Regions from separate parts of the Mesorhizobium sp. M1A.F.Ca.IN.020.03.2.1 genome, predicted to be linked through region 1. Evidence: predicted binding sites of a transcription regulator. Region 1 holds the regulator's gene; each other region holds the start of a gene.
What was found. Region 1 encodes LexA, which represses DNA repair genes until DNA is damaged. Its sites were predicted from a motif close to TGTTCNNNNTGTGTTCNG; they were not measured.
Positions count from the first base shown of each region.

Region 2: a site for LexA is predicted at 2,151-2,168, ahead of EOA79_RS27570 (metallopeptidase family protein). Genes of this name have one in related genera too.
Region 3: a site for LexA is predicted at 1,814-1,831, ahead of EOA79_RS10175 (YifB family Mg chelatase-like AAA ATPase). Genes of this name have one in related genera too.
Region 4: a site for LexA is predicted at 2,157-2,174, ahead of EOA79_RS08885 (helicase-related protein). Genes of this name have one in related genera too.

Region 1 is NZ_RZSV01000238.1:3,647-7,744, reverse strand. Features, by position in the region: partial or broken gene EOA79_RS26645 (ComEC/Rec2 family competence protein) at 1-1,723, shown strand, start outside; gene lexA (transcriptional repressor LexA) at 1,717-2,451, opposite strand; gene glp (gephyrin-like molybdotransferase Glp) at 2,568-3,773, opposite strand; gene moaC (cyclic pyranopterin monophosphate synthase MoaC) at 3,775-4,098, opposite strand, start outside.
Region 2 is NZ_RZSV01000262.1:68-4,165, forward strand. Features, by position in the region: partial or broken gene EOA79_RS27560 (DNA polymerase Y family protein) at 1-1,086, opposite strand, end outside; gene EOA79_RS33805 (hypothetical protein) at 1,028-2,128, opposite strand; gene EOA79_RS27570 (metallopeptidase family protein) at 2,312-2,749, shown strand; gene EOA79_RS27575 (DUF1737 domain-containing protein) at 2,775-2,981, opposite strand; gene EOA79_RS27580 (CoA ester lyase) at 3,038-3,919, opposite strand.
Region 3 is NZ_RZSV01000046.1:2,388-6,485, reverse strand. Features, by position in the region: gene EOA79_RS10190 (glycosyltransferase) at 1-398, shown strand, start outside; gene EOA79_RS10185 (GtrA family protein) at 398-772, shown strand; gene gshB (glutathione synthase) at 840-1,781, shown strand; gene EOA79_RS10175 (YifB family Mg chelatase-like AAA ATPase) at 1,928-3,457, shown strand; gene EOA79_RS10170 (malate synthase G) at 3,482-4,098, opposite strand, start outside.
Region 4 is NZ_RZSV01000038.1:8,015-12,112, forward strand. Features, by position in the region: gene EOA79_RS08885 (helicase-related protein) at 1-1,990, opposite strand, end outside; gene EOA79_RS08890 (beta-ketoacyl-ACP reductase) at 2,715-3,437, opposite strand; gene EOA79_RS08895 (acetyl-CoA C-acetyltransferase) at 3,571-4,098, opposite strand, start outside.

The DNA of each region.
Region 1 (4,098 bases):
GGTCCGTCCCGAAAGCTATGATTTTTCCTTCGACAGCTATTTTTCCGGCATCGGCGGCAGCGGATTTTTCCTCGGCGACCCGAAAGTCATTCCGCCAACCGACCCGATCGCTCAGACGAGCATCGCCTCGGCCATCGAGAACGCGCGCGAAAATATTGCCGACCACATCAGAAGCACCGTCGGCGGACCCGAAGGCGAGATTGCCGCCGCACTGATCGTCGGCGTGCGCGCCGGCATTCCCGAGGACATCAACGAGGCGATGCGGCGGACCGGCATCTATCACATCATCTCGATTTCGGGCCTGCACATGGCGCTGGTCGCCGGCACGGTCATGCTTCTGCTGCGCGGCGCCTTTGCGCTGTTCCCGGATTTTTCGTCACGCCGGCCGGTGAAGAAATATGCCGCGACAATCGCGCTTATGTCGATCGCCGCCTATCTCGTCATCTCCGGCGTGGTGGTCGCCGCCGAGCGAAGCTTCATCATGCTGGCCGTCATGCTGATCGCCGTGCTTTTCGACCGCGCCGCGCTGACGATGCGCAACTTGGCGATCTCGGCCATCGCCGTCATCCTGGTGTCGCCGCATGAAGTGGTTGGCCCGAGCTTTCAGATGTCGTTCGCGGCAACCGCCGCCCTTGTCGGCGCCTATGCCGGCTGGTCCGACTACCGCGCCGGCAAGGTGAGAGCGCCGCCGGACAAGCGTTCGTTCCTGCGGTTCATGTCGCACAAACTGGCAGTCGGAGCAGGTGGCGCCGCAATGACGTCGATCATTGCCGGAAGTGCCACGGCGCTGTTTGCCATCTGGCATTTCCAGCGCGTCTCGCCGCTCAGCCTGCTGGCCAATCTCGCGATCATGCCGATCGTCACGATCGTGATGTTTCTCGCCGTCGCCAGCGCGGTCATGATGCCGTTCGGCTTCGACGGGCCCTTCCTCTATTTGATGGGCAAGGGCCTGGCGGCGATGATCGCGATCTCGGCGTGGATTTCGGAGTGGTCGCCGGTCGATGCCGTGGGCCTGATCTCGATCCATTCGGTGCTGCTGGCGACGATCGCGCTCGTCATCGCCACGATGGCGACTACCTGGCTCAGGCTGGCCGCAATTCCTTTCGCTGCCGCGGCCGTGATGATCATCCCGCAGGTGCGCACGCCGGACCTGCTGATCTCGGAGGACGCGCATCTGGTGGCGATGCCGATCGGCGGCGGCGAACTCGCCATCAATCGCGCCCGCTCCAACGAGTTCACCACCGATAACTGGAAACGTGCGCTCAAGGCCGAAACGATCGTGCCGCCGGAGACATTCGCCAAGGGCACGCTGGACTTGGCCGATCCGGTCGACCTGCCGCCTGGATCGCCCTTTTACTGCACGGGCGATCTCTGCATTGGCCGGCATCCATCAGGCGCGATCGTCGCGCTCGCCGAGAACCGCGAAGCTGCCCGGCCTGCCTGCGACTTCGCAGACCTCATCGTCATCAACGACGCCACGGCCTACAATCCCTGCCACGATCCACGTATCCTCGTCGTCACCAAGCGGCAGCTCGCGCGCGACGGCAGTGCCGCCGTCTTCTTCGATCCGCAATCGGCGACGGCGCGAGCAACCATTCAATACGCCGTCGAAAAACCGTACCGCCCTTGGCACGAACAGCGGCGCTACTCGCGTGAGGCGAGGGGGTTGGCGCCTTACAAGAAGCCCGAGAAGCCGGAGGCCAAGCCACAGCCCCCTCAGTAGCGGCGGATGAGCCCGACGAGCTTGCCCTGAACCTTGACGCGATCGGGACCGAAGATGCGCGTCTCATAGGCCGGATTGGCAGCCTCGAGCGCGATGGAGGCGCCCTTGCGGCGGAAGCGCTTCAGCGTCGCCTCCTCGTCATCGACCAGCGCCACGACGATCTCCCCGGGGCTCGCAGTGCTGGCGTTGCGGATGATGACCGTGTCGCCGTCGAAGATGCCGGCCTCGATCATCGAATCGCCTTTGACCTCGAGCGCGTAGTGCTCGCCGCCCGCGATCATGTCCGGCGGCACTGTGATCGAATGCGTCTGGTGCTGGATGGCGTCGATCGGCACGCCGGCGGCAATGCGACCCATCACCGGGATGGAGACGGCTGAAACGGCGTCGTCGTCATTGCTGGGCGTCGGCGTGCGGGCGGGCGCCGCGGGTTTGATCTGGCGGCCGAGATTGCCTTGGCCGCCCTGGATGACGCTCGGCGAGAACTTCTTCGCCGCATTGAGGCCGGGCGCGATCGAGTCAGGTAGGCGCAGCACTTCAAGGGCACGCGCCCGGTTCGGAAGCCGGCGAATGAAACCGCGCTCCTCCAGCGCCGTGATCAGGCGGTGGATGCCCGATTTCGAGGCAAGGTCGAGCGCTTCCTTCATCTCATCGAAAGACGGCGGAATGCCGCTTTCCTTGAGCCGTTCATGGATGAACATCAGCAGTTCATGTTGTTTGCGCGTCAGCATGGCGGCCCCCATGGGTTCTGAAACCAGAATCAGAAAAACAAACCCAGAACAAACACTATCTGTTCCAGTTGTGTTCCGCAACCGTTTAAAGTTTAGTGAATGTGTTGACGTTTTGTTCAGCGTAACATCAGAACGGTGCACTCCTCGCCGGCTTCAGCCGCCGGTGCGAAGGGTTGGCGCACGATCAGGCCATTGGCATCGGCGAGCATCCTCAACATCGAGGAATCCTGGGTGCCGAACGGTGTTGCGATCAACCCCCCCGCATCTTCGCGGACCACGGCGCGCACATAGTCCTGCCTGAGATCGTTGGCGTGCATTGCGACGCCTAACCGGGCCGTGCGGATTTCCTGACGGCAGGACCGGCCGCCCAGCCGCGCCAGAAGCGGCTTCAGGAACAGCTGCGAGCAGACCAGGCTTGCGACCGGATTGCCGGGCAGGCCGATGCAGCGAATGTCGCCGAGCCGGCCAAACATCAGCGGCTTGCCGGGACGCATGGCGATCTTCCAGAAGTCGAGCTGCATGCCTTCGCCGGTCAGCACGTCATGGATCAAGTCGTGGTCGCCGACGGAGGCGCCGCCAAGCGTGACGATGACGTCGGCGCCGGCCTTGACCGCCTTCTTGACCAGGGCCGCGATCGCGTCCTTGCGGTCGGCGGCAATGCCGAGGTCGAGCGCGCGCGCGCCGACCGACTGGGCCGTAGCTGTGACGCCACAGGCATTCGACGAGATGATCTGGTCGGGGCCGAGCGCGCTGCCCGGCGGCAGCAATTCATCGCCGGTGGCGATGATGGCGAGCAGCGGCTGCCGCACCACGTTGAGACTCGGATGGTTGGCCGATGCCGCCAGCGAAAGCGCCGCCGGATCGAGCTGGCGGCCTTTTTCGAGGAGCAGGTCGCCCTCGCAGAAGTCGAGGCCGCGGCGACGGACGTTTCGTCCCTCCACGGTCGGCTCGGTCACTTCGATGCCGCCGCCGCCGAGATCGCGGACATTCTCCTGGATAACGATGGTATCGGCGCCTTCGGGGAGCGGCGCGCCGGTGAAGATGCGCACGGCCTCGCCCTTGCCGACAGAGCCGGTGAAGCCACGCCCGGCGGGCGCCATGCCGATCACGGAGAGCCGCGCCGGCGCCGAGGCTACGTCGGCGGCCCGCACGGCATAGCCGTCCATCGCCGACGCATTGAAGGGCGGCTGGGTGCGCAGAGCCACCACGGGGTCGGCCAGCACCCGACCGGACGCGTCGGCCAGCGGCACGCTTTCGCCTGGCAGCGCGGTCGCGCCGTCCAACAGGCGTTGGAGCGCCTCGGCGACCGGAAGCAAAGCCATGCTAAGGACCTACCTTGTAGTCGCCCGACTTGCCGCCGGTTTTCTCGACCAGCCTGATGCCGGAAATCGCCATGGCGCGGTCCGCTGCCTTGGCCATGTCGTAGATGGTGAGGCAGGCAACCGACGCCGCGGTCAGCGCCTCCATTTCGACCCCGGTCTTGCCGGTAACCCTGGCAAGCGCGGTGACCCTCAGGCCGGGAAGCGCGCGATCGGGCTCGATCTCGACGGCAACCTTGGTGAGAAGGAGGGGATGGCAAAGCGGGATGAGCTCATGCGTCTTCTTGGCCGCCATGATGCCGGCGAGGCGCGCCGTGCCAAGCACGTC
Region 2 (4,098 bases), on a different contig from region 1:
GGTAACGGCGCGCTCCGGCAGGTGGCTATCGACGACGACCGGCTTCAGCACGGCGGCTTCGCCGAGACGGGCACGCACGCGGTCGGCGAATAAAGCGATGTCGGCGTCATCGTCGCTTGTCTCGCCGGCAAGGTCGGCCTGCAGCATGTCGAAGGCGGCGACCGAAAGCACCGACAGCCGCACGAGGTCGAAGCCGAAGCCGGCATCGATGGTCTGTTCCAGCGCGGTCAGCCGTTCGTGAAACAGCTTTCGGATCAGCTGCGGCTCGCGCATGGGCCGCGAGGTGCCGACCGCGATGCGGCTGACGGCGCCGTCGACGCGGAAGAGGAGAAGGGCGAGCGCCCGCGCGCCTTCGCCGCGGCGCTCGAGGTCGGCCTTCAAGGCAACGGCAAGCCGGCTCACCAGCCGCTCGATGTCGTCGGTGAGCACGATCGGCTCGGCAAGATGGCGCTCGACCGAGAGCGGCGCCACGGGAAGGCGCGGCGACACCGCCTCGTCGAGCCGGCCGAGCGCCTGGTCGAGGCGCAGAAGCAAGGTGGCGCCGAAGCGGCGGGCGAGCGGCGCGCGGGGTGCGGCCATCACCGCCCCCGCCGTGCGCAGGCCGACGCTTTCCAGGCTGGCGCGGGTTTCCGGCGCGATGCGCAGCGCCGAAAGCGGCAGGGGCGAAAGCAGCGCCGCCTCCTCGCCGCCGGCAACGATGCGGTCGCCGTGGAAGCGCGCCGCCGCCCAGGCGGCGCCCGGCGTCGAGGCGAGGCCGGCGCGAACATCGAAACCCTGCTGGAAGAAACGGGTGAGGATCTCGTCCTGCATGGCCCGCTCGCCACCAAACAGGTGCGTGCAGCCGGTGACGTCGAGAAACAGCCCGTCCTCGCCGTCGATCGCCACCAGCGGCGTGTAGCGGTCGCACCAGTCGGCGAGGCCTTCGAGCAGGCGGCGGTCGGCTTCCGGGTCGGCCTCCACCACATCGATCGACGGATGCATGGCGCGCGCGTCGGCAATGCCCATGCCGCGCTTCAGCTTCAGCGCCTCAGCCCGCTCGTCGAGGGCTGCGATGCGCTGGGCGTTGCTGTCGCGATGGCTGATCACAAGCGGTGGGTAAGATGGGGGCAGGGGATGCGAGGGCCGGGAACGCCAGGACCGCCCCAGACGCTGGCGCAGGATCCGCTCCGCGCAAAGATAGGGGAACCACAGCGACAGAATTCGTTGCCCGCTCTTCCTCGGGCCTTCTTTCGGCAAAAGCGTGCTCATCGGGGTTCCACTCCAGTGTGAATTGTCCGGGCAGGGCCGTGCGGCTCTTGCCGATATCGACGGTGAAGGCGGGGCGGCCGATCGAGCCGGCCAGCGCGCCGGCGAGCGTTTCGCGGCTCGCCGCGGGCGCTGCCGAAACAATGAGGCGCACGGGCGCCGCGGTGGGCTCGGCCTGGCCGGCCTGACGCAGCAAAAATACTGGCCGGCCGGCGCTCTGGGCGCGGGCGTGCAGCCGCCGCGTCGCGGTAAGGTCGAGAAGCCGGGGGCTGCCGCGGATCTCGAGGATGACGGCGGCGAAGGCCGTCATGCGGGCGGCCTCCTCGGCGATCCACAGCGCGTCGAGCAGTTTCGGCGCTTCGGAAAACAGCAATTGTTCGGGCTCGATGCCGAAGAAGGCGTGGAGGCCCCTGGCATAGGGAAAGCCGGCCTCGCGGAAAATCTCCGCCGTTCCGATCCAGAGGACCGGCAGGCCCTGCTTCTGTTGGAGGATCAGGCTGGCGAGCGACAGCGCAAAGCCGGCCACGGCGCCGGCATCGCGGGTCTCCAGCCCATGGATTTCACTGAGCGCCGCCTTGGGCAGGCCGCCGCCGAGGGCGGTGTCGAGGCGTTCTACGCCGGTATGCAGGAAGGCATCCGGCGAGGCCACAGCGAGGCCGCGCCGGACGATGGTGATTTCGGGGGTGACATCCGATCCCGCGGCATCGCCAGCTATTTGTTTTTCCGCAAGTCCGGACGGAAAACCGCTTCGCACTGTTCCTGGAATCGCTTTTGGCGCGCCGGAAGCCGGCGCTTCCAGGCGCTCGGGCAGCGTTCCCTCGATCTTCGCGATCTGGCGGCGCAGGGCAAAAACAGTTTCCCGCGCCACGGCGCTTATCGCCATGACGTTCACTTCCGGCAGTAGTTGTTCCTGTTATGTTCTTATAGATTCCAGAGGGGCCTGGAAGAGTCAAGCGGAGTCGCAAGGAATTTATTCCTTCGTCTTTCAGCTTCCAAGACCCAGCCAGCCGGGCCCATTTGCCTCCACCGGCGCGAAAGCCTATATGCCGAGGTCAAAGGAAACCTCATGGCCCGCATCTACAAGACCCGCATCTGGCATGACCAACTCTCGCCATCGATGGATGAGATGGAACTTCTGGCGCTGGAGGCCTACGCCCATCTGCCGGAGGAGTTCCGCAAGCTCACCGGCGAGATCATCATCCAGATCGCCGATTTTCCGACCGACGAGATCATGGACGACCTGTCGCTGGAGACGCCCTTCGACCTGCTTGGCCTGTTCGAGGGGCGGGGCATCGCCGAGCGCTGGAACCCGCAAACCGGCGAGGGGCCGAACCGCATCACGCTCTACCGCCGCGCCATCCTCGACTATTGGGCCGAGAACGAGGAGACGCTGGGCGACATCGTCACCCACGTGCTGATCCACGAAATCGGCCACCATTTCGGCCTGTCGGACGACGACATGGAGCGGATCGAGGAAGCGGCCGAGCAGGCAGCGGCGGGGTGACGAATGAGAGGGCTGCCGCCCTTTCCTACCAATCGCTGAGCTTGGTGTCCGAGGTGTATTCCTGGCCCTCGATATCCTTCACCACGGCCTGGCCGCAGCGCATCGACTTGGTCGTCTTGTCATAGGCATAGGTCGGCGAGCCGAACAGGTGCCAGCCCTTGTTCAGGGCCGCCGTCACCTTATGGCAGAAAGTGGAATCGTCCGGACCGGACAGAAAGCGGTAGAGTTTCATTTTCGACCCTGTCGTGACCAATGCTTGTCTATCTTTGCTGGAATCGCTCGAGCGCATCATGCGCCGATGATTGCGGCCTTCGCCAGAAGTTTCTCGGCTTCCGCCAGATGCAGCCGCTCGACCATGCGGCCGTCCAGCGCAATGACGCTTTTGCCGGCATTTTCGGGCCGTGAGAACGCCTCCCTGATCGCGCGCGCCCTGGCCAGGGCCTCCGGCGCCGGCGCAAAGGCGCGGTTCGCCGGCTCGATCTGGGCGGGGTGGATCAGCGATTTGCCGTCGAAACCCATGGCGGCCGCGTCGGCGCATTCCCGCGCGAGGGCGTCGAGGTCGCGAAAGTCGTTGGCGACGCCGTCGATCACGTCGAGGCCGCCGGCGCGGGCGGCGAGCACAAGCTGCAGCGGCCAGGGCGTGAGATAGCGCCGGTCGGGCGTCGCCAGAATGCCGGTTGCCTTCACCAGATCGTTCGTTCCGGCGACGAAACAAGCGAGGCGGGAGGCGGGATCGCGGCCAAGCTCGGCGATGGCGCCGACGTTGAGCAGCGCCTTGGGCGTCTCGATCATCGCCCACAGTTTCACGATATCCGGCGCGAAATTGTCGTCGAGCAGGTCGCCGGCCTCGAGGATGTCGCGCGGCGTTCCGATCTTGGGCAAAAGAATGCCGTCGGGCTCTGCCTTGGCGACGGTCAACAGGTCGTCGATGCCCCATTCACTGCCGAGCGGATTGATGCGCACCACCATCTCGCAGCGGCGCGCCGGCCGCGCGGCGAGGATGCCGGTCAGCTTGTCGCGGGCGGAAACCTTGTCGGCCAGCGCCACGCCATCCTCGAGGTCGATGATGACGGTATCGCAGGCCAAGGACGGGATCTTGGCCAGCGCCTTGTCGTTCGAAGCGGGCACGTAGAGCACCGAGCGGCGCGGGCGGTAGGTGTCAGAGGTCATGACCGATCTATGCCGGCTTGCAGCGGGCGAGGCAAGGCGCGGCACCATAGAACTCATTTGCGTTCTGGCTAATTGTCGAAGCCGGCGCCGCCCCTCATTGCCCTGCCGGGCATTTCTCCCCGTATAGTGACGGGGAGAAAGGGCCTGGCCGCGATGTCGGCTCCTGCAATGCTGGCGAT
Region 3 (4,098 bases), on a different contig from region 1:
GCTCATCGTCGAAGCTGTCGACGTTCAGAGACGGCGCCAGGATCCTGTGGATGTTCGCCATGTTGGTGAAGGAGACGCAGCCGCTGCGTTTCTTCGGCACGTTTGCCCTGTTCTTCCTGGCGGCCAGCATCGGGCTGATGATCCCGGTGCTGATCGAGTTCGCCGAGACAGGACTTGTTCCGCGCATGCCGACCTGGGTGCTGTCGGTTGGCCTGCTCCTCTTGTCCATGCTGGCGATGGTCACCGGGCTGATCCTCGATTCGGTGTCGCGCGGCCGGGCCGAACAGAAGCGCATCTTCTATCTTTCCATCCCTGCCGGCCGCACCGAGCGACGCGCGGGCTTCAACGGCGAGGCCTCCCCGAAGAGGGAGCCGGGCAAGGCCTCGCGAGCCGCCTGATGGTCCGGCTTGCCCGCTTCGTGCTTGCCGGCGGCATCGGCTTCGTTGCCGATGCGGCCGCGCTCTGGCTGCTGCTTTCCGTCACGCCGCTCGGACCGCTGGCGGCGCGCGTGCTGTCGATCGGCTTCGCGCTCACCGTCACCTGGCAGATCAACCGGCATCTGACCTTTGCGCCGTCGAGCCGAGGCATCGCGCAGGAAGGCGCGCGTTACGGCGGCGTCGGCGTCGCCACCAGCATCGTCAATTATCTCGTCTATTGTGCCCTTCTGTTCGCGCTGCCCTCCCTGCCGCCGCTGGCGGCGCTGACGGTCGCCTCGCTGGTCGCGATGGCGCTGTCCTTCGTCGGCTATTCCCGGCTGGTCTTCGACCGATAATCTCTGGCCGATTGGCAGAAGCCGCCGATTTCCCTATATCGGCGGCAGAGATTGCCGGAGACCCGAGATGCCGTTGAAAATCGCCGTCCAGATGGACCATGTCTCGACGGTGTCGATCGCCGGCGACACCACGTTCGCGCTGTCGCTGGAAGCGCAGCGGCGCGGCCACAAGCTTTTCCACTACACGCCCGACCGGCTGTCGATGCGGGACGGCAAGGTGTTCGCGCGCGCCGAGGAGATGCAGGTGCGCGACGAGAAGGGCAGCCATTATTCGCTGGGCGAGCCGGTGCGCACCGATCTGTCGGAGATGGACGTGGTGCTGCTCAGGCAGGACCCGCCCTTCGACATGAACTACATCACCACCACCCACATTTTGGAACGCATCCATCCGAAGACACTGGTGATCAATGACCCGGCCTGGGTGCGCAACAGCCCGGAAAAGATCTTCGTCACCGAATTCCCGGACCTGATGCCGGAGACGCTGATCACCAAGGATCCGCAGGAGGTGGCCGCCTTTCGCAAGGAGTTCGGCGACATCATCGTCAAGCCGCTCTACGGCAATGGCGGGGCGGGCATCTTCCATCTGCACGAGGCCGACCGCAACCTCGCCTCGCTGCTCGAAATGTTCGGCCAACTGTTCCGCGAGCCCTATATCGTGCAGCGCTACCTCAAGGACGTGCGCAAGGGCGACAAGCGCATCATCCTGATCGACGGCGAGCCGGTGGGCGCCATCAACCGCGTGCCGGCCGAGCACGATTCGCGCTCCAACATGCATGTCGGCGGCCGCGCCGAGAAGACCGAGCTGACGGAGCGCGAACGCGAGATCTGTGCCCGCATCGGGCCGGCGCTCAGGGAACGCGGCTTCATCCTCGTCGGCATCGATGTCATCGGCGACTACATGACCGAGATCAACGTCACCTCGCCGACCGGCGTGCGCGAGGTGCGGCGCTTCGGCGGCGCGGACATTGCTGCCCTGTTCTGGGACTGCGTGGAAGGGAAGCGGAAGTAGCGCCCCTCAGCTGCCCGGTGGGCGGGACCGTATGTTCCCGTAATGTTCTTGCTTAAGCTGCAAATCTGTGGTTGTCTAACCTGATCCCGCTCGCCGCCTGATCGCAGGACCGGCGAGCGAGCCGGTATCCGGGGGCTTGAGACAAGATGGTAGCGCGGGTTCGCACGGTGGCTTTCCAGGGCATCGAGGCCGTGCCGGTCGATGTCCAGGTGATGATCGCGCCGGGCAAGGTCGGGATGCAGATCGTCGGTTTGCCGGACAAGGCGGTGGCAGAGAGCCGGGAACGCGTGCAGGCCGCGCTTCATGCGTCCGGCCTGTCGATGCCGTCGAAGAAGGTGACGGTGAATCTCGCGCCGGCGGACCTGCCCAAGGAAGGCAGCCATTACGATCTGCCGATCGCGCTCGGATTGATGGCCGCGCTCGGCGCCATTCCTGGCGATATGCTGGCCAGCTATGTCGTGCTCGGCGAATTGTCGCTCGACGGCACCATTGCCGCTGTCGCCGGCGCGCTGCCGGCGGCGATCGGCGCCAACGCCGAAGGCAAAGGGCTGATCTGTCCGTTCGCCTGCGGGCCGGAGGCAGCCTGGGCCGGCAAGGATTTCGATATCCTGGCGCCGCGCAGCCTGATCGCCATCGCCAACCATTTTCGCGGCACCCAGGTGCTGTCGCGTCCCGAGGCCGGCATCCAGGTCGCCGCGCGCGATCTGCCGGACCTTGCCGACATCAAGGGCCAGGAAAGCGCCAAGCGGGCGCTGGAAGTGGCGGCGGCGGGCGGGCACAATCTCCTGATGGTCGGACCGCCGGGCTCGGGCAAGTCGATGCTGGCGCAAAGGCTGCCCTCGATCCTGCCGCCGCTGGCGCCGAAGGAGCTGCTCGAAGTCTCGATGATCGCGTCGGTGGCGGGCGAGCTCGGCGAAGGCAAGCTGACAGACCGACGGCCGTTCCGCGCGCCACATCATTCAGCGTCGATGGCGGCGATGGTGGGCGGCGGCTTGCGCGTGCGGCCGGGCGAAGTGTCGCTTGCGCATCACGGCGTGCTGTTCCTCGACGAGTTCCCGGAATTCACGCCGCAGACGTTGGACGCGCTGCGCCAGCCGCTGGAGACCGGCGACTGCGTGATCGCGCGCGCCAACCACCGCGTCACCTATCCGGCGCGCATCCAGCTGGTGGCGGCGATGAACCCGTGCCGCTGCGGCATGTCGGGCGAGCCCGGCTATCGCTGCCTGCGCGGCGAGCGCTGCCGCACCGAATACCAGGCGCGCATTTCCGGCCCGCTGCTCGACCGCATCGATCTCAGGATCGAGGTGCCGGCGGTCTCGGCAAGCGACCTGATCCGGCCGGACAAGGCCGAGACCAGCGCCGCTGTGGCGCAGCGCGTGGCGCGCGCCCGGGCCATGCAGCGCGAGCGGCTGGAAAGGCTGGGTGCGGCGGCCACCACCAACGCGCACTGCCCGCCTTCGGTCGTCGAGGCGATCGCCAGGCCCGACGCCGCCGGGCTGACGCTGCTCAAGGACGCCAGCGAAAAGCTCGCCTTCTCGGCGCGAGCCTATCACCGCGTGCTGAAGGTCGCGCGGACGCTCGCCGATCTCGACGCCAGCGAAACCGTCGGCCGCATCCATCTCGCCGAGGCGATCTCCTACCGCATGAGCGCGGAGCGCATGGCGCAGGCGGCGTAAGGTCCCTGGCGCGGATTTCCGGCGCTACCCCGCCCGGTGCTTCGCCTTCAGCTCCAGCCTGCGCGCATGCAGCACCGGCTCGGTGTAACCGTTGGGCTGGACTGTCCCCTTGAACACCAGGTCGCAGGCGGCCTGGAAGGCGATCGACTTGTCGAAATCCGGCGCCATCGACCGGTAGAACGGGTCGCCGACATTCTGGCGATCGACGATCGCCGCCATGCGCTGCAGCGAATCCCGGACCTGGATCTCCGAGCACACCTTGTGGCGCAGCCAGTTGGCGATGTGCTGCGAGGAGATGCGCAGCGTGGCGCGGTCCTCCATCAGGCCGACATCGTTGATATCGGGCACTTTCGAGCAGCCGACACCCTGATCGATCCAGCGCACGACATAGCCGAGAATGCCTTGCGCGTTGTTGTCGAGCTCGCGCTGGATCTCGTCCGGGGTCCAGTTCGGCCGCACCGCCACGGGCACCGACAGGATGTCGTCGAGCCTGGCCTTCGGCCGGCTCCTCAGCGCCGCCTGCACGGCGTGCACATCCACTTTATGATAGTGGGTGGCGTGCAGCGTCGCCGCGGTCGGCGACGGCACCCAGGCGGTGTTGGCGCCGGCCTTGGGGTGCGCGATCTTTTGCTCGAGCATCG
Region 4 (4,098 bases), on a different contig from region 1:
GCGACTTCATTTCCTCGGCGATGTCGCGGCGGTTGATGAGGCCGAAATGCTCGACGAGCTGGAAGGCGATGCCGCGCGCGATGCCGGTGAGCTGCTCGGCGTTCTTCAAATCGACCAGCGGCTTCAAGAGCGACTCGATCTGAAAATTGACGAAACGCTCGGCGCGCGCCGCGACCTTGTCGCGGGCAGGGCCGGTGAGCTGCTCGTCGGCAAGCAGCACAAGGCGCGGCTTCAAAGCCTCGTCGCCGGCAACCAGGGTGCCGATCGGCGCGCCGATCCAGCGCAGGACACCGTCCGAGCCCAATGCCAGATCGCCGTTGGCGCAGGCGGCGAAGCGCTCGGCGCGCGCCTCGAACTCAGCCGCGAGCGCCTTCTGGGCAGCGGTGCGCACCGCCTTGGCGTCCTCGCCGCCGGCGCTCTGGTCGGCGGTGAAGCGGAAACCCTGCAGCTCGCCGACGTGATGGCCTTCGACGAGCACGGTTCCGGTTGGGCTGATTTCAGCTTCAGGCATGGTATTTTCTCTAAGGCGCCGCATGAGGACGGAAGTCCTGCGGTCTACGAAGCGTTTCGTCAACCGCTCATGCAGCGCATCCGACAATCTGTCTTCGATTTCGCGCGTCTTTTCCTGCCAGTGTAGCTGATCGGCCAGCCAGCCCGGTCGGTTGGAGACGAAGGTCCAGGTGCGGATCTGGGCGATCCGGTGCGACAGCGTGTCGATATCACCATCCGTGGTGTCGGCCCGCCGCACCTGCTCGGCCATGTAATTCTCATCGACATGGCCATGGCGTACAAGGTCCATATAGATCGAGGCGATGAGGTCGGCATGCTGGGCGGGCGCGATCTTGCGGTAGTCCGGCAGCGCGCAGGCCTCCCACAGCAGCGCCACGCGCTCCCTGCCGGTGGCTAGCGTCCTGATGTCGCCGTCGCGCGACAAATGTTCCAGCGCCTGAGCGTCGACCGCCGGCAATGCCCGGGTCAGCCCTTCGACCGGCGCGTTGGTCTCGATCGAGCGTTTCAGGGCATCGAGGCTGGCAAAATCGAAATCGGCGGTGCGCCACTGCAGCACCTTCACCGGGTCGAAATCGTGCCCCTCGATCTTCTTGACCAGATCCTCGTCGAACGGATCGACCTGGCCGGTGACGCCGAAGGTGCCGTCGCGCAGGTGTCGGCCGGAACGCCCCGCGATCTGGCCTAGCTCGGCGGCGGTCAGGTTGCGGTATTGGTAGCCGTCGAACTTGCGGTTCTGGGCGAAGGCGACGTGCTCGAGGTCGAGGTTCAGGCCCATGCCGATGGCATCGGTGGCGACTAGATAGTCGACGTCGCCCGACTGGAAGATCTCCACCTGGGCATTGCGGGTGCGGGGACTGAGCGCGCCGAGAACGACGGCAGCACCGCCCTGCTGGCGGCGGATCAATTCGGCGATGGCATAGACCTCGTCGGCGGAGAAGGCGACGATCGCCGTGCGCCGCGGCAGGCGGGTGAGCTTCTTCGAGCCGGCGTAGGCAAGATGCGACAGCCGCGGCCGCGTCACCACCGAGACGCCCTTCAGCAGGCGTTGCAGGATGCCGTGCATGGTGGCGGCGCCCAGAAGCAGCGTCTCCTGGCGGCCGCGCAGATGCAGGATGCGGTGGGTGAAGATGTGGCCGCGTTCGAGGTCGCCGGCGAGCTGCACCTCGTCGATGGCGACGAAGGCGGCATCGGTCTCTCGCGGCATCGCTTCCACGGTGCAGACGGAATATCTCGCGCTCGCCGGCACGATCTTCTCTTCGCCGGTGATCAGCGCCACCTTGCTGGCGCCGACCTTCTCGCAGACGCGCGTATAGACCTCGCGGGCAAGGAGCCTCAGCGGCAGACCGATGATGCCGGTGTCGTGCGACACCATGCGCTCGATGGCGAGATGGGTCTTGCCGGTGTTAGTGGGGCCGAGCACGGCCGTTACGTCGCGGCCGGAAAGGATCAGCGGCTGGGAGGGTTTCGGCTGGATATTCATCGGCTCGGAAATGAGGCTTTCTGCCGCTTGTTGTCGGGGACGCGGCGGTGCCGCCGCGTGTGACAGGGCACACATAGGGATTTCAGACGCGAAGCGAAAGCGGAATGTTCCCATCAAGAGATGGCGCGACGACAGGCAAGGTCAAAATCCGCGGCCGATTAACCGTTGGAACGAGTCTGGAACGAATCGGCGACGAATCACTGACTCGCTCTGATTCAGGTTTTGTTCACGGCTATATGTGGATTTTTTGACCATGAGTCTCACCACATGCTGAATCTGTGAACTGGCCCGTTTCGTGCTTGGCTCGCGCTGGTTCCGGAGCGTCGTTAACCTTTGCGGGGGAGCGACCGCGACGGACTCGAGCGCGGCCGCCAACATTGTGAAATGGTTGATCTTTCCTAACCGGCGTTAATCTTGTTCGCGCCTATTTCCGGCGCGGCGCGTTAACTTCTCGGCCAAAGCCGGAACGAATCGGCGACGAATCAGCGATCTGCAAAACTTCCTGTTTTGTTCACCCCTAGATATGGTGTTGTCCAAAGCTTGTGCACCGAAAATCCACAGCTTGTGAACCGGGTTTCCCACAGGGCGCGGGGAGGCTGTTAACTTTTGCGTGCCAAATTGAGGCATGCCCACCCGGTGCTGCCGGAGCGCAGACAAAAACAGGCGGCCCGTTTGCGGCGGGCCGCCTGCCATCGGTGTCAGAAGAGTTCAGCCGAACAAGATCTCAGGCGAAATACTGGCCGCCATTGGCGCTTATCGTCGAGCCGGTGATGAAGCCTGCGTCTTCGGAGGCGAGGAAGACAACGCAGCGCGCAATCTCCTCCGGCTCGCCGAGACGGCCGACCGGGATCTGAGCGATGATCGATTCCCGCACTTTTTCCGGCACGGCCATGACCATGTCGGTGGCGATGTAGCCGGGGCAAACAACGTTGACGGTGATGCCTGCGCGGGCGCCTTCCTGGGCAAGCGCCTTGGTGAAGCCGATGTCGCCGGCTTTCGAGGCCGAATAATTGACCTGGCCCATCTGGCCTTTCTGGCCGTTGATCGAGGAGATGGTGATGACGCGGCCGAACTTCCTATCGCGCATGCCGTTCCATAGCGGATGCGTCATGTTGAAGACGCCGGAAAGGTTGGTGTCGATGACCTCCTTCCACTGTTCGCGGGTCATCTTGTGGAACATGGTGTCGCGGGTGATGCCGGCATTGTTGACCAGCACCGAGACCGGGCCGAGATCAGCCTCGACTTGGGCGATGCCTGCGGCGCAAGCGTCATAATCGGCAACCGACCATTTGTAGACGGGGATGCCGGTCTCGGCCTTGAATTTCTGGGCCGCCTCGTCATTGCCGGCATAGTTCGCGGCGACCGAATAGCCGGCATTCTTCAGGGCCACCGATATCGCCGCACCGATGCCGCGCGATCCGCCCGTGACGATTGCTACCTTGCTCATGCATTTCCTCCCTTTGGTCGGAAGAACGAATAGGGAGTGGCGAAGAGCGAGTAGGGATCCGATAGCCCGTCGCGCAACGCTATTTCCCCTGTTCGCTACTCCTCATTCGCTATTCGCTCAGTTCGCCGCTCGCTCAGTTCAAGGCTTCCACACACATCGCAACGCCCATGCCGCCGCCGATGCAAAGCGTCGCGAGGCCCTTCTTTGCGCCGCGGCGACGCATCTCGTAGACCAGCGTGTTGAACACGCGGGCGCCCGAGGCGCCGATCGGATGGCCGATGGCGATGGCGCCGCCATTGACGTTGACGATCGAGGGATCCCAGCCCATGCCCTTGTTGACGGCGCAGGCCTGCGCGGCGAAGGCCTCGTTGGCCTCGACGAGATCGAGGTCCTTGGCCGACCAGCCGGCCTTTTCCAGCGCCCGCTTCGAGGCCGGGATCGGGCCGGTGCCCATGATCGCCGGATCGACGCCGGCGGTCGCCCAGGAGGCGATGCGGACCAGTGGGGTGATGCCGCGCCTGGCAGCCTCGGCCTCGCTCATCAGCAGCGCGCCGGCGGCTCCGTCATTGATGCCCGAAGCATTGGCGGCGGTGACGGTGCCGTCCTTGTCGAAGGCCGGCTTCAGCTTGGTCATGGCATCCAGCGTAGCGCCGTGGCGGAT